3 regions of the Streptomyces durmitorensis genome follow, and region 1 is predicted to be linked to each of the others. Evidence: riboswitches for the same ligand, from Rfam matches in the RefSeq annotation. Region 1 holds a riboswitch; each other region holds the start of a gene.

What was found. Region 1 has a riboswitch for cobalamin ahead of M4V62_RS05210 (CoA-acylating methylmalonate-semialdehyde dehydrogenase). Riboswitches for the same ligand answer to the same signal wherever they lie in the genome.
Region 2: linked by a shared signal. The riboswitch ahead of cobN (cobaltochelatase subunit CobN) and the one ahead of M4V62_RS05210 (CoA-acylating methylmalonate-semialdehyde dehydrogenase) in region 1 are both predicted to bind cobalamin.
Region 3: linked by a shared signal. The riboswitch ahead of M4V62_RS32190 (cobalamin biosynthesis protein) and the one ahead of M4V62_RS05210 (CoA-acylating methylmalonate-semialdehyde dehydrogenase) in region 1 are both predicted to bind cobalamin.

What each region holds. Positions count from the first base shown of each region.
Region 1 is NZ_CP097289.1:1,090,475-1,097,968, forward strand. Features, by position in the region: gene M4V62_RS05200 (enoyl-CoA hydratase/isomerase family protein) at 1-22, opposite strand, end outside; gene M4V62_RS05205 (acyl-CoA dehydrogenase family protein) at 19-1,167, opposite strand; gene M4V62_RS05210 (CoA-acylating methylmalonate-semialdehyde dehydrogenase) at 1,173-2,672, opposite strand; cobalamin riboswitch at 2,916-3,086, opposite strand; gene M4V62_RS05215 (short-chain fatty acyl-CoA regulator family protein) at 3,150-4,568, opposite strand; gene aceA (isocitrate lyase) at 4,950-6,239, shown strand; gene aceB (malate synthase A) at 6,363-7,494, shown strand, end outside.
Region 2 is NZ_CP097289.1:509,522-517,015, forward strand. Features, by position in the region: gene cobN (cobaltochelatase subunit CobN) at 1-3,200, opposite strand, end outside; cobalamin riboswitch at 3,270-3,421, opposite strand; gene cobG (precorrin-3B synthase) at 3,470-4,777, shown strand; gene M4V62_RS02095 (precorrin-8X methylmutase) at 4,850-5,476, shown strand; gene M4V62_RS02100 (precorrin-2 C(20)-methyltransferase) at 5,473-6,984, shown strand; gene M4V62_RS02105 (cobalt-precorrin-6A reductase) at 6,997-7,494, opposite strand, start outside.
Region 3 is NZ_CP097289.1:7,210,527-7,218,020, forward strand. Features, by position in the region: gene M4V62_RS32180 (putative cobaltochelatase) at 1-300, opposite strand, end outside; gene M4V62_RS32185 (cobyric acid synthase) at 352-1,860, opposite strand; gene M4V62_RS32190 (cobalamin biosynthesis protein) at 1,857-2,798, opposite strand; cobalamin riboswitch at 2,904-3,037, opposite strand; gene M4V62_RS32195 (DUF397 domain-containing protein) at 3,275-3,538, shown strand; gene M4V62_RS32200 (hypothetical protein) at 3,535-3,849, shown strand; gene M4V62_RS32205 (hypothetical protein) at 3,776-4,321, opposite strand; gene M4V62_RS32210 (helix-turn-helix domain-containing protein) at 4,366-5,220, opposite strand; gene M4V62_RS32215 (hypothetical protein) at 5,447-5,692, opposite strand; gene M4V62_RS32220 (inorganic phosphate transporter) at 5,705-6,979, opposite strand; gene M4V62_RS32225 (lysozyme) at 7,171-7,494, opposite strand, start outside.

The sequences.
Region 1 (7,494 bases):
CGAAGTCCTCGGCCGCGGTCACCGCAGCGGCTCCGTCAGGCCTCGGGCCACGATGACGCGCATGATCTCGTTGGTTCCTTCCAGGATCTGGTGGACGCGGAGGTCGCGGACGATCTTCTCGATGCCGTACTCGTTCAAGTAGCCGTAGCCTCCGTGGAGTTGCAGGGCACGATCGGCGACGGAGTAGCCGGTGTCGGTGGCGAAGCGTTTGGCCATCGCGCACAGCTGCGGCGCCTGTGGGTCCCGGCGGTCCAGGGCCTGGGCGGCCTGGTGGACCAGGGCGCGGGCGGCGGCGAGTTCGGTCGCCATGTCGGCGAGGCGGAACTGCAGGCCCTGCGCGTCGAGGAGCCGGGCGCCGAAGGCCTCCCGGTCGGCGAGGTACGACAGGCTCTTGTTGAGGGCGCTGCGGGCGCCGCCCAGGGAGCAGGCGGCGATGCCGAGCCTGCCGCCGTTCAGGCCGCTCATGGCGATGCGGAAGCCGTCGCCCACAGGGCCGAGCAGCCGGTCGGCGGGCACCCGCACGCCGTCGAGGACGACCTGCCGGGTGGGCTGGGCGTTCCAGCCCATCTTCTTCTCGTTGGGGCCGAACGAGAGCCCGGGATCGTCTCGTTCGACGACGAACGCGGAGATCCCGCGGGGCCCTTCTGCGTCGGTGCGCGCCATGACGACGTACACCTGCGCGGCGCCCGCACCGGAGATGAACTGCTTGACCCCGCTCAGGACATAGTCGTCGCCGTCGCGCACGGCCCGGGTGCGCAGGGAACCGGCATCCGATCCGGCGCCCGGTTCGGTGAGGCAGTAGCTGCCGAGATCGTCCATGGAGCACAGGCGGGGCAGCCACCGTGCCCGTTGCTCCTGGTCGCCGTAGGTGTCGATCATCCAGGCGACCATGTTGTGGATGGAGAGGTAGCCCGCGATGGACGGGCAGCCGGAGGCGAGTGCCTCGAAGACGAGGACACCGTCGGCCCGGGTCAGACCGCTGCCGCCCGCGTCCTCCCGTACGTACACGCCGCCGAGCCCGAGCCCGGCCGCCTTGCGCAGTACGTCGAGGGGGAAGTGCTTGTCCTGGTCCCACTGCACGGCGCGGGGGGCCAGATGGTCCTCCGCGAAGTCGAGCGTGGTCTCGACGAGGGCCTGTTGGTCCTGGCTGAGCGAGGTGGTGGTCATGGCGCTCATCCCATGGTGGGCAGGGTGAAGCTCGCGCCTTCCCTGGCCCCCGAGGGCCAGCGCGAGGTGACGGTCTTGGTGCGGGTGTAGAAGCGGATGGCGTCCGGGCCGTGCTGGTTGAGGTCGCCGAAGCCGGAGCGCTTCCAGCCGCCGAAGGTGTGGTAGGCCACGGGGACCGGGATGGGGACGTTGACGCCGACCATTCCGGTGTCGACCCGGCGGGTGAAGTCGCGGGCGGTGTCGCCGTCCCTGGTGAAGATCGCGACCCCGTTTCCGTACGGGTGCTCGCTGGGCAGGCGCAGGGCCTGCTCGTAGTCGGCGGCCCGTACGACGCACAGGACGGGGCCGAAGATCTCCTCGCGGTAGATCCGCATCCGCGGGCTGACCCGGTCGAAGAGCGAGGCTCCGGCGAAGAAGCCGTTCTCGTGGTCCGCCAGGGTGAATTGCCGCCCGTCGACGACGAGTTCGGCTCCTTCGTTGACGCCGATGTCCACGTAGCGACGGACCCGGTCGCGTGCGTCCCTGCTCACCAGCGGGCCGAAGTCGGCTTCCGGATCGTCGCTGCGGCCGATGCGCAGCGTGCCGATGCGTTCCTTGAGTGCGGCGACCAGCCGGTCGGCGGTCTCCTCGCCGACGGGCACGGCCACCGAGATGGCCATGCAGCGCTCGCCCGCCGAGCCGTATCCGGCGCCGATGAGCGCGTCGACGGCCTGGTCGAGGTCGGCGTCCGGCATGACGATCATGTGGTTCTTGGCGCCGCCGAAGCACTGGGCACGCTTGCCGTGCGCGGCCGCGGTGGCGTAGATGTGCGCAGCGATCGGCGTGGAGCCGACGAAGCCGAGCGCGCCGACCCGGGGGTCCTCCAGGAGCGTGTCGACCGCCTCCTTGCCACCGTTGACGACGTTCAGGACGCCGGGCGGCAGACCGGCCTCCAGTAACAGTTCGGCGAGGCGCAGGGGCACGGACGGGTCGCGCTCGGACGGCTTCAGGATGAAGGCGTTGCCGCAGGCGAGCGCGGGCGCGGCCTTCCACAGCGGGATCATCGCGGGGAAGTTGAACGGGGTGATCCCGGCGACCACACCGATCGGGGAGCGCAGCGAGTGCACGTCGATCCCGGTGCCCGCGTTGTCGGTGAACTCGCCCTTGAGCAGATGAGGGATTCCCGCGGCGAACTCCACGACTTCCAGGCCGCGTTGGAGGTCGCCGTGCGCGTCGGCCACGGTCTTGCCGTGCTCGGCGGACAGCATCCGTGCCAGGGAGTCGCGTTCCGCTTCGACGAGCTGGAGGAAGCGCAGCAGGACACGGGCGCGACGCTGTGGGTTCCAACTGCCCCACTCCCGCTGGGCGGTGACCGCGTCGGCGATCGCCGTCTCGGTGTCGGCCCGCCCCGCGAGCGGTACGCGGGCCTGGACGGTGCCGGTGTTGGGGTCGTACACGTCGCCGAAGAGGCCCGACGTGCCGGCGGTGTGCTTGCCGCCGATGAAATGGGTGAGTTCACGGACCATGGGTGCCTGCTCTCGTCAGGTGAGATCCGGGGACGGCACGGCGAGCCGCCGGCGGGGCGCACGGGTGTGTGCGCTGCCGGTGCGAGCCGTGGGACAGCGGACGTCGGGACCGTCAGGCGTGGATCGGGACCGCCTGGGGTCGCGAAGTCCTATGAGCGCGTGCTGAGTTGCGTGCGCTCCGCCGGATCACCAGGGTCGTGGGTACGGACCGGTGCCATGCGTGTCTGCTCCATCCTCGTGGACAACACGGAACATTCCGCGGCCGGTATCCTGACTCCCGGATCTGCGCGCGCCGCCCGCCTTCCCGGCAGACCTCGCCAGTGGCGTGTGGATGACAGCACACTCCCCGGTCACAGTGGCGGGACCGTGCCGGATTCACACCGACTTCCCTGCACCGCGGACCTTGTGCCACGAACATATAGTTGGACGTCCTAGTAAGTCCACCCCCCTCGGCCCGCCCCTCAGTCGGCCCGCCCCTCAGTCGGCGCGCGCCTCCTCCCCGGCCACGGGGTAGGGCACGAAGGTGCTGCTGTTCTCGTCGATCGCGAGGCGCCGGTCCAGCGGGGGAACCGCCCGCTGGGGGCAGTCGGTGCGTTCGCACAGGCGGCAGCCCATGCCGATGGGCACGGCGGACGAGGCGCTGTCGAGGTCGAGGCCGTCCGAGTAGACGAGCCGTGCGGCGTGGCGGATCTCGCAGCCGAGGCCGATGGCGAACGTCTTGCCGGGCTCGCCCCAGCCGCCGCGGTGCCGGGTGACCGCACGGGCGGTCCACAGGAAACGCTGGCCGTCCGGCATGGACGCGACCTGGACATGGATGCGGCCGGGCGCGGCGAACGCCTCGTACACGTTCCACAGCGGGCAGGTGCCGCCCGCGCGGGAGAAGTGGAACGCGGTGGCGGACTGCCGCTTCGACATGTTGCCCGCCCGGTCGACCCGGACGAAGGAGAAGGGCACGCCGCGCAGCCGGGAGCGCTGCAGGGTGCTGAGCCGGTGGCAGATCGTCTCGTAGCCCAGGCCGAAATGGTCGGTGAGCCGCTCGATGTCGTAGCGGAACTCCTCCGCGGCCGCGTGGAAGCGGCGGTAGGGCAGGATCAGCGCGGCCGCGAAGTAGTTGGCGATCCCGATGCGGGCCAGCGGCCAGGCCGCGGCCTCCTGACCGAAGTCCTCCGACGCGAGGGCGGAGACCTCGTCCGCGTACTCCAGGAGCGCGAGCTGGGTGGCCATCCGGAACGCCTGCTGGCCGGGGCGCAGCCGGTTGGAGAGGTGCAGGACCCGGGCCGTCGGGTCGTAGTGGTGCAGGAGTCGGTCGGCGTCCGCGGCCAGGCGCACCCCGTGGCGCTCGGCGAGGCGCGCGGACAGGGCGCGTACGACCTCACCGGGACGTACACCGATCTCGGCTGCGAACTGTTCGGCGGCGAGATCGATGTCGTGCAGGTAGTTCTGGCGCCGGTAGAAGAACTCGCGGATCTCCTCGTGCGCGGAACGGGGCTGCGCCACCGCTGCCGGACCGCGCCCCTCCGCGGCCTCGGAGAGCTGTTCGGTGAGGTGCTGGTTCCGGCGGCCGAGGTCCACCAGGACCGTCGCCACTGCGGGCATGCGCGATGCCAGGTCCGAGAGGTCGGAGGCGGACACCCGGCCCGCCGAGACCTCGCCGGTCAGGGCGTCCCGCAGGTCGGCCACCAGACGGCTGGTGTCGCGCGCGGAGAAGAAGCCCGGGTCGACGCCGAACGCCTCCGTGAGCCGCAGCAGCACGGGCACGGTCAGCGGCCGGGAGTCGTGTTCCATCTGGTTCAGATAGCTCGGCGAGATGGCCAGGGCACGGGCCAGGTCGGCCTGGCTCATGCGGCGCTCCTCCCGCAGCCGTCGCAGCCGCGTTCCCGCGTACGTCTTGCTCACCCGTGGCTCCTGCCCGTCCGGTCACGATCGTCGGCACTGCCCGTGATGGTAGCCACGCGGACGAGAACTGCGGGCTTAACAAGATTGGCAAAACGGCGAAGGAAGATGCGCAGAACTTGGCATCTTTCCCCGCTTGTTGGCACTGAGTGCCGATGCCAGAGTCGTACCGCGGCCCGCCGGACTCCGTCGGGCGGATCGGAAACGGGGCACGACTCAATGCCCTGACGTCGGTGATCCCGACCCTTCCGCCCGGCTCGGCGGCATTGCTCGGATCGCTCACCACGGAGCTGGCGGGCCGCACTCTCAATACGTCCGGCACTCTGTGCCATTGATTCGCACAGTTCACGATTTCCTTAGTTCACGAGTTCCCAGGAGACGGTCATGGCACAGGCAGGGACGACGACGGCAACGGCCCAGGAGCTTGCTCAGCGGTGGGCTACCGACGCCCGCTGGAACGGGATCGAGCGCACCTACACCGCCGACGACGTGGTCAGGCTCTCCGGCAGCGTCCGCGAGGAGCACACCCTCGCCCGGCGCGGCGCCGAGCGGCTGTGGCGGCAGCTGCACGAGCAGGACTACATCCACGCGCTCGGCGCCCTGACCGGCGGCCAGGCGGTCCAGCAGGTCAAGGCCGGCCTTCAGGCGATCTACCTGTCCGGCTGGCAGGTGGCCGCCGACGCCAACCAGGCCGGGCACACCTACCCCGACCAGTCGCTCTACCCGGCCAACTCGGTGCCGCAGGTGATCCGTCGGATCAACAACGCGCTGCTGCGCGCCGACCAGATCGCCACCGCCGAGGGCGGCGAGGACACCACCGACTGGCTCGCGCCGATCGTCGCCGACGCCGAGGCGGGCTTCGGCGGACCGCTCAACGCCTTCGAGCTGACCAAGGCGATGATCGCCGCGGGCGCCGCCGGTATCCACTACGAGGACCAGCTGGCCTCCGAGAAGAAGTGCGGCCACCTGGGCGGAAAGGTCCTCGTGCCCACCGGCCAGCACATCCGCACCCTCAACGCCGCCCGCCTGGCCGCCGACATCGCCGATGTGCCGACGCTGATCGTGGCCCGCACCGACGCCCTCGCGGCGAACCTGCTGACCAGCGATGTCGACGAGCGCGACGCGCGGTTCGTCACGGGCGAGCGCACCGCCGAGGGCTTCTACCGGGTGCAGAACGGCATGGCGCCCGTCATCGCCCGCGGCCTCGCCTACGCCCCGTACGCGGACCTCATCTGGGTCGAGACCGGCACCCCTGACCTCGCGCAGGCCCGTGAGTTCGCCGAGGCCATCCACGCCGAGCACCCCGACCAGATGCTCGCCTACAACTGCTCGCCCTCGTTCAACTGGCGTGCCGCCCTGGACGACGACCAGATCGCCAAGTTCCAGCGCGAGCTGGGCGCCATGGGCTACCGCTTCCAGTTCATCACCCTGGCCGGCTTCCACTCCCTCAACCACGGCATGTTCGACCTGGCCCGCGGCTACGCCGAGCACGGCATGACCGCCTATGTCGACCTCCAGGAGCGCGAGTTCGCCGCGCAGGCGCAGGGCTTCACCGCCGTCAGGCACCAGCGCGAGGTCGGCACCGGCTACTTCGACCAGGTGTCCACCGCCGTCAACCCCGCCTCCTCGACGACGGCGCTGTCCGGTTCCACCGAGGAAGAGCAGTTCCACTAGACGCTTCACTGGATCACCGCCATCTCATCCGCGGGCCGGTGGGGGCTTGGCGCGCAGCTCCCCGCGCCCCTTACGGGGCCTCCACCGTCCCGTAGATCCGTACCCCCCTGTTGAGGAGACCGCATGCCCCTCTCCGCTCCGACCCGCCGTGCCCGGGTCCTCGGCTCACCGGCCGACCGGCACGACGAGATCCTCACCCCCGAGGCCCTGGAGTTCGTCGGCCGACTCGTCGACGCCTTCGCCGAACGCCGCCTGGAGATCCTCAAGGAGCGCATGCGGGTGGCGGCCCGCCTCGCTTCCGGCTCCCCGCTCGACTTCTCCATCGCCACTGCCCGCATACGGGCGGACGACTCCTGGCAGGTGGCGCCCCCCGCGCCCGGCCTGACCGACCGCCGCGTGGAGATCACGGGACCGCCGGAGCGCGGCATGGCGGTCAACGCCCTCAACTCCGGTGCGCAGGTGTGGATGGCGGACTTCGAGGACGCCACCTCGCCCACCTGGGACAACATCGTCGGCGGTCACCTGAACCTGCTCGACGCCATCGAGCGCAGGATCGACTTCAGCACACCGGAGGGCAAGCGTTACCGGCTCGGCGAGCAGGTCGCGACCATCGTCGTCCGCCCGCGCGGCTGGCACCTGACCGAGGAGCACCTGCTGATCGACGGGCGGCCCGCGCCCGCATCGCTCGTGGACTTCGGGCTCTACTTCTTCCACTGCGCCCAGCGGCAGATCGACGCCGGACACGGCCCGTACTTCTACCTTCCGAAGCTGGAGAACCGCGACGAGGCCCGGCTGTGGAACGACGTGTTCGTGCTCGCCCAGGACCTCCTCGGCATCCCCCGCGGCACGATCCGCGCCACCGTCCTGATCGAGACCATCACGGCGGCCTTCCAGATGGAGGAGATCCTCTACGAGCTCCGCGAGCACAGCTCCGGCCTCAACGCGGGCCGCTGGGACTACCTCTTCAGCCTCATCAAGACCTTCGGCCACCGCACCGACTTCCTGCTGCCCGACCGGGCGAAGGTCACCATGACGGCCCCCTTCATGCGCGCGTACACCGAACTCCTCGTCCGCACCTGCCACAAGCGCGGCGCCCACGCCATCGGCGGCATGGCCGCCCACGTTCCCGGCAAGGACCCGGACGCCCACCAGGCGGCCCTCGCCACGGTGCGGCTCGACAAGGAGCGCGAGGCCGAGGACGGTTTCGACGGCTCCTGGGTCGCCCACCCCGCCCTTGTGCCCGTCTGCCGCGCGG
Region 2 (7,494 bases), 580 kb from region 1:
GTGGAGTCGCCGATGTACGCCTCCGGGGCGCGGCCCTTCAGCGCGCGGACCGTGGCCACCATGCCGCCGTGGTACTGGAAGTAGTCGTCCGAGTCGGCGATGTCGTGTTCACGGGTGTCGGTGTTCTTCGCCGCGACCTCGATGCGCTTGTACGCGCTCTCCATCTCCTCGCGCGCCGGACGCCCGTCGAGTTCGCGGCCGTAGGCGTAGCCGCCCCACACCGTGTAGACCTCGGCGAGGTCGGCGTCGGTGCGCCAGTCGCGGGAGTCGATGAGCTGGAGCAGACCCGCGCCGTAGGTGCCGGGGCGGGAGCCGAAGATGCGGGTGGTGGCGCGGCGTTCGTCGCCGTGGACCGCCAAGTCCGCCTGGGCGTGGGCCCGGACGAAGTTCGCGTCGTCGGGCTCCTCCAGCGAGGCGGCCAGGCGCACCGCGTCGTCCAGGAGGCCGATGGTGTGCGGGAAGGCGTCGCGGAAGAAACCGCTGATGCGCAGGGTGACGTCGATGCGCGGGCGCCCGAGCTCCTCGGCGGGGATCGCCTCCAGGCCCGTCACGCGGCGCGACGCGTCGTCCCAGACCGGGCGGACGCCAAGAAGGGCGAGAGCTTCGGCGACGTCGTCACCGGCGGTGCGCATGGCGCTCGTACCCCACAGGGAAAGGCCCACCGAGGTCGGCCAGTCGCCGTTGTCGGTGCGGTAGCGCTCAAGGAGCGAGTCGGCCAGGGCCTGGCCGGTCTCCCAGGCGAGACGCGAGGGCACCGCCTTGGGGTCGACGGAGTAGAAGTTGCGGCCGGTCGGCAGGACGTTGACCAGGCCGCGCAGCGGGGAGCCCGAGGGTCCGGCGGGGACGAAGCCGCCCTTCAACGCGTGGACGGCGTGGTCGAGTTCGTCGGTCGTGGCGGCCAGCCGCGGTACGACCTCGCGGGCGGCGAAGGCGAGAATGTCGGCGACGGACTGCGGGTGCCCCTGGGCCACCGTCGCGACGGCCTCCGGGGCCCAGTCGGCGTCGTCCATCGCCTGGACCAGGGCGCGGGCCTTCTCCTCGACCTCGTCGGCGGCGGTGCGGGTGGCCGCGGACTCGTCGAGACCCAACGCCTCGCGCAGGCCGGGAAGCGAGGCCGTGCCGCCCCAGATCTGGCGGGCGCGCAGGATCGCGAGGACGAGGTTGACGCGGTCGGCGCCGGCCGGGGCGCCGCCCAGGACGTGCAGGCCGTCGCGGATCTGGACGTCCTTGATCTCACAGAGCCAGCCGTCGAGATGCATGATGAACTCGTCGAAGCCCTCGTCCTTGGGGCGGTCCTCCAGCCCCAGGTCGTGGTCGAGCTTGGCGGCCTGGATGAGGGTCCAGATCTGCGCACGGATCGCGGGCAGCTTCGCCGGGTCCATCGAGGCGATCTGGGCGTGCTCGTCCAGGAGTTGCTCGAGGCGGGCGATGTCGCCGTAGCTGTCGGCGCGGGCCATCGGCGGTACGAGATGGTCCACGAGGGTGGCGTGGACGCGCCGCTTGGCCTGCGTCCCCTCCCCCGGGTCGTTGACCAGGAACGGGTAGATCAGGGGCAGATCGCCCAGGGCCGCGTCGGGGCCGCAGGCGGCGGAAAGGCCCGCGTTCTTGCCGGGCAGCCACTCCAGGTTGCCGTGCTTGCCCAGGTGGATCATCGCGTCGGCGCCGAAGCCGTTGTCGGCGGCGGACGCGGCGATCCAGCGGTAGGCGGCCAAGTAGTGGTGCGAGGGCGGCAGATCGGGATCGTGGTAGATCGCGATCGGGTTCTCGCCGAAACCGCGCGGCGGCTGGATGAGGATGAGCAGATTGCCGCGGCGCAGGGCCGCGAGGACGATGTCGCCCTCCGGGTTGCTCGACCGGTCCACGAACATCTCGCCGGGGGCCGGGCCCCAGTGCTGCTCCACGGACTCGCGCAGCTCGGCGGGGAGCGTGGCGTACCAGCGGCGGTAGTCGGCCGCGGGGATGCGGACGGGGTTGCGGGCCAGCTGCTCCTCGGTGAGCCATTCCTGGTCGTGGCCGCCCGCCTCGATGAGGGCGTAGATCAGCTCGTCGCCGTCGCCGGAGGCAAGGCCCGGGACCTCCTCCGTACCGAAGTCGTAGCCCTCTTCGCGCAGTCGGCGCAGCAGGGCGACGGCGCTGGCGGGGGTGTCGAGGCCGACCGCGTTGCCGATCCGCGAGTGCTTGGTCGGGTAGGCGGAAAGGACGAGCGCGATGCGCTTGTCGGCGGCCGGGATGTGGCGAAGCCGTGCGTGCCGCACGGCGATGCCGGCCACGCGGGCCGCGCGCTCGGCGTCGGCGACGTACGCGGGCAGACCGTCCTCGTCGATCTCCTTGAAGGAGAACGGCACCGTGATCAGACGGCCGTCGAACTCGGGGACCGCGATCTGGCTTGCGGCGTCCAGCGGCGACACGCCCTCGTCGTTGCCCTCCCAGTCGGTGCGTGAGCTGGTGAGGCACAGCGCCTGGAGGATGGGTACGTCGAGTCCGCTGAGTGCGCCTGCGTCCCAGGACTCGTCGTCGCCGCCCGCCGACGCCTCGGCGGGGCGCGTGCCGCCCGCGGCGAGGACCGTGGTCACGATCGCGTCGGCGGCGCGCAGTTCATCGATGAGTTCGGGCTCGGGAGTACGCAGCGAGGCGACGTACAGCGGCAGCGGGCGCGCTCCGGCGTCCTCGACCGCGCGGCACAGGCTCTCGATGAAGGCGGTGTTGCCGCTCATGTGGTGGGCGCGGTAGTAGAGCACCGCGACGGTCGGTCCCTCGACCTGACGGGCGGTGCGCTCCAGCGGGCCCCACGAGGGCGCGGGGGCGGGCGGCTCGAAGCCGTGGCCGGTGAGCAGGACGGTGTCGGAGAGGAACCTGGCCAGCTGCTCCAGGTTGTCGGGGCCGCCGTGGGCCAGGTAGGCGTGGGCTTCGGCGGCGATGCCGATGGGCACGGTCGATGCGGCCATCAGCTGGGCGTCGGGGGCCTGTTCGCCGGTGAGGACGACCACGGGGCGTCCGGTCGCCACGACTTGGTCGAGGCCCTCCTGCCAGGCGCGTACGCCGCCGAGGAGGCGTACGACGACCAGGTCGGCGCCGTCCAGGAGCTGCGGAAGGTCCTCGAGCGGGAGCCGGGAGGGGTTCGCGAAGCGGTAGTCGACCGGGCCGGCGGCGGCGCGGGCGCTGAGCAGGTCGGTGTCGGACGTCGACAGGAGCAGGATCATGCGGCGTCGGGCCTTCCTCGGGGTGTCCACGCCCCGGGTGGTGTCGATGGCGTCTCCCCTGCTCGAGCGGACGAGAGCTCGGGGAAGGGAGTTCCTGACTCACCCGGCATGCGCACCGGGCTCACAGTGGCGGGACCGCGCCGGAATCGCACCGGGCTTCCTCCCCTTGTCGCCGTCTGTGGCGACGACGGGCCGGCTGACCCGTCGCTAGGAATACTAAGGGCCGATCAACTACCGGGGGGCAGGCGGACCTGCTGCGATGGGTCGGTATGCTCGCCGCCATGCCCCCATCGGTCCCCTCGCCCCCGCTCTCGGGAGACGAGTCTGCCCGCGGCCGCGGTGACGCCTGCCCCGGGACGCTGCGCCTGCACCGGGCGGACGACGGGGCGCTGGCCCGCGTCCGCATCCCTGGCGGCGTACTCAGCGCGGGGCAGGCCGATGTGCTGCGGGACGCGGCGGAGCGGCTGGGAGATGGGGAGTTGCATCTCACATCGCGCGGCAATGTGCAGGTGCGCGGGCTGCCCGCGCACTGCGGCGGTGAACTGGCTTACCTGCTGGGCGAATCGGGGCTTTTGCCCTCCGAACGCCATGAGCGGGTGCGTAATGTGGTGGCCTCCCCGCTCGCGGGACTCGACGGCCGGGGCGAGGCGGACATCCGCCCGTGGCTCTCCGCCCTGGACGAGCTGGTGTGCGCCAGTGACCGGGCCGCCGCTCTGTCCGGCCGGTTCCTGTTCGCCCTGGACGACGGCCGCGGCGACGTGGGGGCGCTCGGCGGGGACGTGACCCTGACGGCGCGGGACGCGGACGAGGCGCTGCTGCGGATCGGACCGTCGCACGACGCCGTCCTCATGACGGCGGCGCAGGCACCGCGGGCCGCGCTCATCGCGGCCGAGACGTTCCTGGAGCAGGCGCCCGACGCCGGTGCGTGGCGGGTCACCGATCTGCCCGGCGGCATCGGCCCCCTCCTCGACGCGGTCCTGCACCGCCTGCGCCAGGCCGGACTCCAAGTCACTCGCACCACCGCGCCCCTCCCCCAGGATCCGGGCGGACCCGCCCTCGGCGTCGTGTCCGGCCCGCACCGCACGGCCGCACTCTCCCTCGGCCTGCCCCTGGGAAGCGTCAGCGCGCCCCAGTGGCAGACGCTGGCGGACACCGCCCGCCACCATGGCAGCGGCGAGCTGCGGCTGACCCCCTGGCGCGGAGTCATCCTGCCCGGAGTCGAGCGGACAGCGGCCGCGCAACTCCTGGAGGAACTGGGGGCCGCCGGTCTCATCACCGGACCCGACTCGCCCTGGACCGGAGTGGGGGCCTGCATCGGCAGGCCCGGCTGCGCCAAAGCTCTGGACGACGTACGCGCCACGGCGAAAGCCGCGTCGGGTCCCGGAGGGGCGCTGCCCGTGTACTGGTCCGGGTGCGAACGCCGGTGCGGACATCCGCACGGGGAGTGGATCGACGTCGTCGCCACTCCCGACGGACATCAGATCTCCCGCGTACGCGGCGAGAAACGGGACACGCCGGCGACCGTCCCCGGCAGCCCGGGCGCGCTCGCCGCCGCCGTGGCCGCGGCCCGCGGCTGAACCACACATGAACACATGATCAACCCCGCAACACCCGACTGTTCCCTGCCCTATCAAGAGAGCGAACGCACTGTGCACCAGTACGAGAAGGACGGACCGGCGATCTACCGCCAGTCCTTCGCCACGATCCGCGCGGAGGCGGATCTGTCGGGCCTGCCCGCCGACGTGAGCCAGGTCGCGGTCCGCATGATCCACGCCTGCGGCATGGTCGACCTCGTACGCGACCTCGCTTTCACCCCGGACGTGGTGGCCAGGGCCCGCGAGGCCCTGCGTGCGGGCGCCCCCATCCTGTGCGACGTGGCGATGGTCGCAAGCGGCGTCACCCGCAAGCGGCTGCCCGCCGACAACGACGTGGTGTGCACCCTGTCCGACCCGGCGGTGCCCGATCTGGCGGCCAAGCTCGGCACCACGCGCAGCGCCGCCGCCCTGGAGCTGTGGCGCGACCGGATGGAAGGCTCGGTCATAGCCGTCGGCAACGCGCCCACCGCCCTGTTCCGCCTGCTCGAAATGATCGAGGAGGGCGCGCCGCGCCCCGCCGCCGTCATCGGTGTGCCCGTCGGCTTCGTCGGCGCGATGGAGTCCAAGGACGCCCTGGCCGCGCACCCGTCCGGCCTGGACCACATGATCGTGCGGGGCCGACGGGGCGGAAGCGCCATCGCGGCGGCCGCACTCAACGCGATCGCCAGCGAGGAAGAATGAGCGTGAGCGAGCAGAACACAGGCCGGCTGTACGGCGTCGGGCTCGGCCCCGGCGATCCTTCCCTCATGACCCTGCGGGCGGTCGAAGTCATCGCGGAGGCCGATGTCGTCGCCTATCACAGCGCCCGGCACGGACGGTCCATCGCGCGGTCCATCGCGGCCGAGCACCTGCGGGCCGACCACATCGAGGAAGCGCTGGTCTACCCCCTCACGACGGAGACCACCGACCACCCCGGCGGCTACCGGGGCGCGATGGAGGGCTTCTACACCGAGGCCGCGGCCCGCCTCGCGGTGCACCTCGACGCCGGCCGCACGGTCGCCGTCCTCGCCGAGGGCGACCCGCTCTTCTACGGCTCGTACATGCACATGCACAAGCGGCTGGCCGACCGCTATCCCACCGAGGTGATCCCCGGTGTCACCTCCGTCAGCGCCGCGGCCGCCCGCCTCGGCACTCCGCTCGCCGAGGGCGAGGAGGTGCTCACCATCCTGCCCGGCACCCTGCCGGAGGAGGAGCTGACCGCGCGTCTGGCCGCCACGGACGCCGCCGTGGTGATGAAGCTGGGCCGCACCTTCCCCGCCGTGCGCCGCGCCTTCGAGGCCTCCGGGCGGCTGCCCGAGGCCCACTACGTCGAGCGCGCCACCATGGCGGGCGAGCGCATCGACGAGCTGGCCGCGGTCGACGCCGACTCGGTGCCGTACTTCGCCGTCGCTGTCCTGCCGAGCCGGATCGACGCCCCCCGGCCCGAGCGCGCCCCGGACGCGGGCGAAGTGGCCGTGGTCGGTACCGGTCCCGCCGGGCCGCTGTGGCTCACGCCCGAGACTCGCGGAGTGCTGGCCGCAGCCGACGACCTCGTCGGCTACACGACCTATCTGGACCGGGTGCCGGTCCGCCCGGGGCAGGTGCGCCACGGCTCCGACAACAAGGTCGAGTCGGAGCGCGCCGAGTTCGCCCTGGATCTCGCCCGGCGCGGCCGTCGCGTGGCCGTGGTCTCCGGCGGCGACCCTGGCGTCTTCGCCATGGCGACGGCCGTCCTTGAGGTGGCATCGCAGAAGCAGTACGCGGATCTGCCGGTGCGGGTGCTTCCGGGGGTGACGGCGGCGAACGCGGCCGCCGCCCGCGCGGGCGCTCCGCTGGGACACGACTACGCCGCGATATCGCTCTCCGACCGGCTCAAGCCGTGGGAGGTCATCGCGCAGCGGCTGCAGGCGGCGGCCGGTGCGGACCTGGTGCTCGCGCTGTACAACCCCGGCTCCCGCAGCCGGACCTGGCAGGTCGGCAAGGCCCGCGACCTGCTGCTCGAGCACCGCTCGCCCGACACGCCCGTGGTCCTCGGCCGCGACATCGGCGGACCGACCGAGAGCGTACGCACGGTGCGGCTCGCCGATCTCGACCCCGCCGAGGTCGACATGCGCACGATCCTGCTGGTGGGTTCCTCGCAGACCCGCTGGGAGCAGCGGGGCGACGGACAGCAGATCGTGTGGACGCCCCGCCGTTACCCGGAGGACTAGCCTCCAGGTCTGCTAGACCTGGCTGCCGCCCTGGGCGCGCAGCCAGGTCAGGGCCTGCTCCGGGGTGCCCGCCACCGCCACGCCTTCGGGCACCGGCGGTCGGCGCACCACGACCACGGGGATCCGTGCTTCACGGGCCGCGGCGAGTTTGGGGGCGGTGGCGGCGCCGCCGCTGTCCTTCGTGACGACGACGTCGATGCGATGGCGGCGGATCAGCTCGCGCTCCCCCTCCAAGGTGAACGGGCCGCGGTCGAGCAGCACCTCCATGTGCGCGGGGTGCGGTGCCTCCGGGGCGTCCACCGAACGCATCAGGAACCACAGCTGGTCCAGTTCGGCGAAGGCCGCGAGACCCATGCGTCCCGTGGTGAGGAAGACCCGCTGCCCCAGCGCGGGCAGCGCCGTGGCCGCGTCGGCCAGGGAGCCGACCGTGTGCCAGGCGTCGCCCTCGCCCGGCACCCAGCCGGGCCGGCGCAGCGCGAGCAGGGGAACATGGGCGGCAGCGGCGGCAGC
Region 3 (7,494 bases), 6.1 Mb from region 1:
GGAGGCGCCGACGGGCAGCTCGACCATCCGCGCGTCGCGCACGGCGGCCCCGCCCGCGTCGTGCGGTCCGTCCGGGCAGGCCGGGTCGGGGGCGGCCGGATCGCAGGAGAAGCGGCACCCGGCGACGACGGGCACCTGCGGAAGAAGGGCGGAAAGGGCCCGCACGGCGGTGGACTTGGCGGTCCCCTTCTCCCCGCGCACGAGCACGCCGCCGACGGCGGGCGAGACGGCGTTGAGCAGCAGGGCGAGCCGCAGGTCGTCCTGCCCGACGAGAGCGGTGAACGGATAGGGGGTACTCACAAGGCCTCCATTACGTGATGCGGGGCGGGGCAGGGGACAGCGGCAGGAGGGTCATGAGGGTGCCCCCGGTGGGATGAAGGGGAGGCCGGGCGGGGCGCCGGTCTCGATCAGACGGAACAGGGCGTCGGTGTCCGCGTGTTCCTCGATCAGGTCACCGAGCAGGTCGAGCTGCTCCTCGCGTAGCGCGCCGAAGCTGGTGTCGGGCGCGGGCACGAAGCGGCGCCCGGCGGCCCGCGCGACCTCGGTGAGGAAGCGGCGCCGGAACGCGTCGCTCTCCAGCGACCCGTGCCAGTGCGTGCCCCACACCTCGCCGACCCGGCAGCCGTCCAAGAAGGGCTCTCCGCCCAGGACTTGGGCGACGCCGTGGTGGATCTCGTACCCCTCGACGGGTTCTCCGAGGGCCTCGCCGACCGGCCGCGCGAGGGTCTTCTCGCGCTCGAAGCGCACGCGCACGGGCAGCAGCCCGAGCCCGTCCACGGCTCCGGCCCGCGACTCGACGTCGTCCTCGATGTGCTCGCCGAGCACCTGGAAGCCACCGCAGATCCCGAGCACGGGACGCCCCTCGGCGGCGCGCCGCGCGATGGCGTCCGCGAGGCCGCGCTCGCGCAGCCACTGAAGGGCGCGCACCGTCCCGCGCGTCCCCGGCACGACCACCAGATCGGCGTCGACGAGCTCGTCGGCCCGGTCCACGAACCGCACGACGACGCCGGGTTCGGCGGCCAGCGCGTCCACGTCCGTGAAGTTCGACATCAGCGGCACGGCACAGACGGCGACCCGCAGCACGTCCTCGCCGACCGGGGGAGCGACGACGGACTCCCTGACGGCGCCCCGCAGGGACACCCGCAGGCCGTCCTCCTCGTCGATGCCGAGGCCGTGCTGGAACGGCAGCACACCGAACGTACGCCGTCCGGTGAGTTCGAGAAGCATGTCGAGCCCGGGTTCGAGCAGCGAGACGTCGCCCCGGAACTTGTTGACGAGATACCCGGCGACCAGCTCCTGGTCCTGGGCGCCGAGCAGCGCGGTCGTCCCGAAGAAGGAGGCGAAGACGCCACCGCGGTCGATGTCTCCCACCACGACCACGGGGAAGCGGGCGGCTCTCGCGATCCCCATGTTCACGATGTCCGTACGCCGCAGATTGATCTCGGCGGGGCTGCCCGCGCCTTCGCAGATCACGGCGTCATAGCTGCCCCGAAGTTCCTCCAGGCATCCCACGACGGTGGAGAGCAGCGCTTCCTGCCGCCCGCCGTGGTAGCCCCGCGCGGTCATCTCGCCCACGGGCTTGCCCATCAGGACGACCTGGCTGCTGCGGTCGCTGCCCGGCTTGAGCAGTACGGGGTTCATCAGCGCGCTCGGCTCGACCCGGGCGGCCTGTGCCTGCATGGCCTGGGCGCGCCCGATCTCGGCACCTTCGCGCGTGACGAAGGAGTTGAGGGACATGTTCTGTGCCTTGAAGGGTGCGACGGAGACCCCCTTGCGGGCCAGCCACCGGCAGATCCCGGCGGTGACGACGCTCTTGCCCGCATCGGACGTGGTCCCTGCGACGAGCAGTCCACCACTCATGAGGCCCTGCCTTTCCGTATCGTGCTCACGGCCGCGGCGACCCCCAGGGTCAGCAGCCCCACCCGCCGCGACAGCTTCACGGCCCGCTCGATGTCGGCGACTTCGACGCGACGCCCTTCCCCGTTCAGGACGGGCCGGTGCTCGACACGCCCCGCGTACGAGAGAGTCCCCCCGAGCCGCACGCCCAACGCCCCGGCGAAGGCGGCCTCGACGGGCCCCGCGTTGGGGCTCGGGTGCTTGGCGGCATCGTCACGCCAGGCCCGCAGCGCACCGCGCGGCGAGTCCCCGGCCGCGGCCGCGAGGACGGCGGTGAGCCGGGCACCCGGCCATCCCAGTACGTCGTCCAGGCGGGCACAAGCCCACCCGTAGCGCCGGTACTTCGCGGACTTGTGCCCGACCATGGCGTCCAGCGTGTTCACGGCCCGGAAGCCGACAAGCCCGGGGACCCCGCCCAGAGCCCCCCACACCAAGGCCCCCACCACCGCGTCGGAGGTGTTCTCGGCGACGGACTCGACCACGGCACGCGCGATGCCGTCGGCGTCCAGCGCCTGCGGATCGCGCCCGCACAGATGCGGCAGCCGCTCCCGTGCCACCTCGACGTCCCCGGCGGCGAGCGCCCCGCCGATGGCCCGCGCCTCACGTCCGAGGGAGGTCCCGCCGACCACGGCCCAGGTGCTGGCCGCGGTCAGCGCGACGGATGCGGCGCGGGAGTCACGTACGAGAGAGGAGACCAGGGCGGCGGCACCGGCCGCACCCCCGGCACACACCACGGCATGCAGGGCGCCCCACCCGCGGTGGTCACGCCACAGCACACGCTCGACGGCGCCGGCGGCCCGCCCGAACGCGGCGACCGGGTGCCCGCGACGAGGATCGCCGAGGAACAGATCACCGAGGAGGCCGGCGGCGGCGCCGTACGCGAAGTCGCGATCGGCACGCACCGGTTCAGCCGGCCGGTACGTGGAGGGGAACAGACAGGGGCACAGGAACCGGCAACGGGCGGCCGCGCATGGCGATATGTCCTCACTCAGGGTGTCCGCGCCCTGGTTCGACGTGACCGGCGGGGAGAGTTCCTGGCTTCCGAGGAGCCCGCTCCTCGATGACAGTGGCGGGACCGCGCCGGATTCGCACCGGCTTCCTCTCCTGCCGCCGTAATGGCTCCGGCAGTCCACCACGCCCGCGAACGCCCGTCAACTTGCCGTTGACCTGGGACGGGAGAGTGTGCCGAGGCACACATGGGGCCGGTTTTTCCCTAGGCCTGGAAATTGAACTTTCCTAGACTGGAACGCGACAACCGGAGAGCGGTCCACGAGTGATTCGGTCCGGGTCGTTACGTGGTGTGGTGGTTCTCGGCGGACCTCTCGGCCCTCCGAGATCACGGCGCTATCGTGCATCGGCGTGGGCGGAGCACGCCGACATGGACGCGCGTCGAGCGGCGCCGGCTCTCGGGCAGGGGGAGGTCGGCGTGGCCAAGGAGAAGTCGTCGGGACGGGTGTGGCGCAGGAGCAGTTTCAGCGGGTACTCCGGAGACTGCGTCGAAGTCGCCTTCGAGCGGGAGGCGGTGCTCGTCCGTGATTCGCAGAACCCGTCGGGGCCACGCGTCGTCTTCTCCGGCAAGCGCTGGCAGGCGTTCCTGAACGCTCTTGCCGGCGACGGGGGAGAGGGAGGGGGGACAGGATGACCGAGCATCATCTCGCCGAGGTGCGGCACCTGGTGAGAGGCGGGCACGGGGGGAAGCGCAAGGCATCGGGGATCGTCGTGGTCGTGGCGGGGTGCGTGCTGCTCGGCGCGGCCGCCACCCTGGTCGGTGCGGCGGCTTCGCTGCTGGTCGAGGGCGCGGCCGCCCGTCTTGCCGTCTGGGCCTTCGCGGCCATGGCGGCCGCTGTGTCCATGGGGCTCTGGTGGGGTTCGGCCGAGTTCAGGCAGGATCATCGGCCTCGGCCCTGGGCTCGGGACGCTGGGCAGGAACCACGGCACGGCGGTCGTCGCTGAGCGTGGGCGTCGCCCCTGTCTGCGAGATCAGGTGGGTGAGCTGGCGGCTCAGCGCGATCACGGGGGCCGAGAAGACGGCGATCACCGAGCCGACCGTCCAGAAGCCCGTCATGCCGACGGTGCCCAGGACGACGAGCACTCCGGTGAGCGTCAGCACCAGAACGAGTATGCAGCCGGTGCAGTAGACGATCCTGGTCGTGAACATCCGGAGGTTGTCGTCCGTGCGATGGCGGTCCAGCGTGTCCATCCGGTCCGTGCGGCCCTGGTTGGCCATCGCCTCGCGGACGAGCTGGTTGTAGGTGGGGCCGTCGTCCGGTGTCTGTCCGGGAGAGGCGCTGCCGGTGGCATCGGAGGCCGAGCCGGTGGAAGCCCCACCGGCACCTTGCGCACCACCCGAACCACCGCTTCGCCACGGCGCCTGCCCGATGGCCGTGAGGACCCCGTGCCACCACTCTCGCAACGCGGCTGGCATGTTGAGGCCTCCTCGCTCCTCACGGACTCCTTGGGCCCGAGAGGTCAGCTGCTGTCAATGCCGTCCCTGACCTGACGGATCAGGTCGAGGGCCTTCTCTCCGTCGTGCGCGGTCTCGCGGAGAGACTCGAAGCACTCCTGGTGACGCACGATCAGCTCGTGGTCGTCACGGATCGACTGGTTTCCCTGCGCTTCGAGGTAGAGCAGGTCCTCGTCGTCCAGGAAGCCGAGCAGGATGAAGCTGCTCAGGGTGGAGTAGTGGGCGCCCGCCGTGAACGGCAGCACCTGGAGGGAGACGTGCGGGCGCTCCGAGATGTCGATGAGGCGCTGCAGTTGGGCGCGCTGCACGCGTGGTCCGCCGACCTGCCGGTGCAGTGCGGCCTCGTCGACGACGAAGAACGTCCACGGCGGGTTCTCACCCTCCAGGGCGCGCTCCTGGCGCGCTGTCCGCAGCTCCACGATCTTCCGCGCCTGCCCCTCGTCCAGACGCGGGGTGAGGAGAGCCATCGCGTATTCGTCCGTCTGAAGAAGGCCGGGCACGATGATCGGGTTGTACGTGCGAAAGGATGCGGCGGCGCTCTCGTACCCCAAGTACTGACTGAACTGCGGTCCGATGACGTCGTTGTACTTGGCCCACCAGCTGGGCCCCTTGGAGCCGCGGGCGGCCGCTTCGAGCTCCGCGCCGAGTTCCTGGTCCGTCACGCCGTACTGCTGGAGGAGAGCGCGCAGATCGGTCACGGAGAGGCTGACCGTGCCCTGCTCGATCCTCATGATCTTGGACAGTGACCAGTCGAGGGCTTGGGCGGCTTGGCCCTGTGACTGCTCCGTGGCCTCTCGGGCCTTGCGGAGTGCGATGCGAAGCCTGCGGCGATTCAGGCTCGGGTCGACATCCCTCGACATGGTGGCTCCTCGCTGTCGTGATGGCTGCTGATTCAATGACATAGGGCAGAGAGCCATATGTGCAGCCGACGCTAGCAGACAGCTGAGTAGCAGTATGCCATATGTCACTTCGCCGCATCGCATGCCCTCGTTCGTGTGAATGAGGGGGTGTGCGGACACGTAAAAGCCGGGTGGGACGCACCCATGAGGTGCGTCCCACCCGGCTCTTGTGAGGCCGTGGTCGTCGTCAGGCGACGATCAGGTAGATCCCGTACGCCACAGCCGCCGCGCAGAGTGCGAAGCACACGTACGCGCCCGTGCGTGCCGCCACGGGAGGGCCGCCGGCGGAGGCGGAGGAGGTGGCGCCGGATGTCGCCGCCGCCTCACGCTTGGAGAGGCCGACGATGCCGAGGGTGAAGAGGCCCACCAGGGCCACCGTCACGCCGAGGCTGACTCCGAATACGGAGCCGAGAGCTGCCCAGTCGATGTTCATGGTCAGTTGTCCTTACACCGTGGCGGGCCGGGCGGGGTCCGCCACGGTGCCGGTCGGGGCCGGGATGGTGGCCTTGACGAGGTCGACGTCCGAGGCCGTCACGGCCGAACCGGTGGGCGGCGGGGTGACGGCGGCCATCGCGGTGGTCACGACACCGGCGGGCTCGGCTTCCGAGGCGCCGCGGATCTCGTCGTCGGCCACGTTCGTGTGGTCGACGGCGTTGCGCCGGGACAGCACCCAGATGACGGCGGAGCCGCCGATGAGGAGCGCGGCGGTCGCCGCGACGCCCCAGGGGCCCTGCTTGGTGAGGAACTCCGCGCCCGCGCCGACCAGACCGGCGGCCGGGAGCGTCAGGCCCCACGCGACGAACATGCGGGTCGCCGTGGACCAGCGGACCACGCCGCCCTTGCGGCCGAGGCCCGCGCCCATCACGGCGCCCGAGCAGACCTGGGTGGTGGAGAGCGAGAAGCCGATGTGCGAGGAGGCGAGGATCGCGGTCGCGGCGCTGGTCTGGGCGGCGAAGCCCTGCTGCGGCGCGAGGTCCGTGAGGCCCTTGCCCATGGTGCGGATGATGCGCCAGCCGCCGAGGTAGGTGCCGAGCGCGATGGCGACACCGGCCGAGACGATGACCCACATCGGGGGGTTGGCACCCGGGTTCAGGACGCCGCCGGTGATCAGGGCCAGCGTGATGATGCCCATGGTCTTCTGCGCGTCGTTCGTGCCGTGTGCGAGCGAGACGAGCCCCGCGGAGGCGATCTGACCGGTGCGGTAGCCCTTGGCGGTCGCCTTGGTGTCGGTGTTGCGCCCGATGCGGTACGTCAGGCGCGTGGCCAGCGTCGCGGCGATGCCGGCCACGAGGGGCGCGGCGATCGCGGGGATCAGGATCTTGGTGACGACGGTGCCGCCGTCGATCGACGACCAGCCCATCGACATGACCGCGGCGCCGATGAGGCCACCGAAGAGTGCGTGGGAGGAACTGGAGGGCAGGCCCACCAGCCAGGTCAGGAGATTCCAGAGGATCGCGCCGACCAGGGCCGCGAAGATCACCTCTGTCTTCAGTCCGTCCTCGTTGACGATCCCGCCGGAGATCGTCTTGGCGACCTCGACAGACAGGAAGGCGCCGACGAGATTCAGCACGGCGGACATGGCCACCGCCGTCTTGGGCTTGAGAGCGCCAGTCGAGATGGTGGTCGCCATCGCGTTGGCCGTGTCGTGGAAACCGTTCGTGAAGTCGAACACGAGAGCGGTAACGATCACGATCCCGAGGAGAAGCGTGATGTGTTCCATTTACCCAGGCTTCTGTTGGACGTCAGTGGCAAGTGGAACGTAGGCAACCAGGGTGAACGGAAAGTGAACTGGGTCGGGCCGTGCGGTGACCCGATCCGGGGCACCGCCGCTCCGGTTCCGTCATGGCCCTGACGGAGATCGACCGGAGGGGCGGTGCGAGGCCCGGAATCCGGGCTTCCAAGGGTGCCCGACTACCCCCGGGCGAAGCTCTTCAGCTGGTTCAGCGAGCCGCTGAAGAGATTCTGATCACCCGGCAGTCCGCCGCTGTTGGCGTACTGCCAGATCGTCAGGTACGACCACCCCTTGGGCAGCGCCCCCGGCGTCGACGACCAGCGCGCGAGCCACAGCGCGTGATTCGACCCGAAGGCGCGGCTGCCGCCCGTGCAGTCGTTCCACCACTTGGTGGTCGTGTAGATCACGGGGCGCCGCCCCGTCTGCCGTTTGACCTCGTCGCTGAAGGACTTGATCCAGTTGACCATGCCGGTCCTGCTGACGCCGTAGCACTTCCGTGAGCT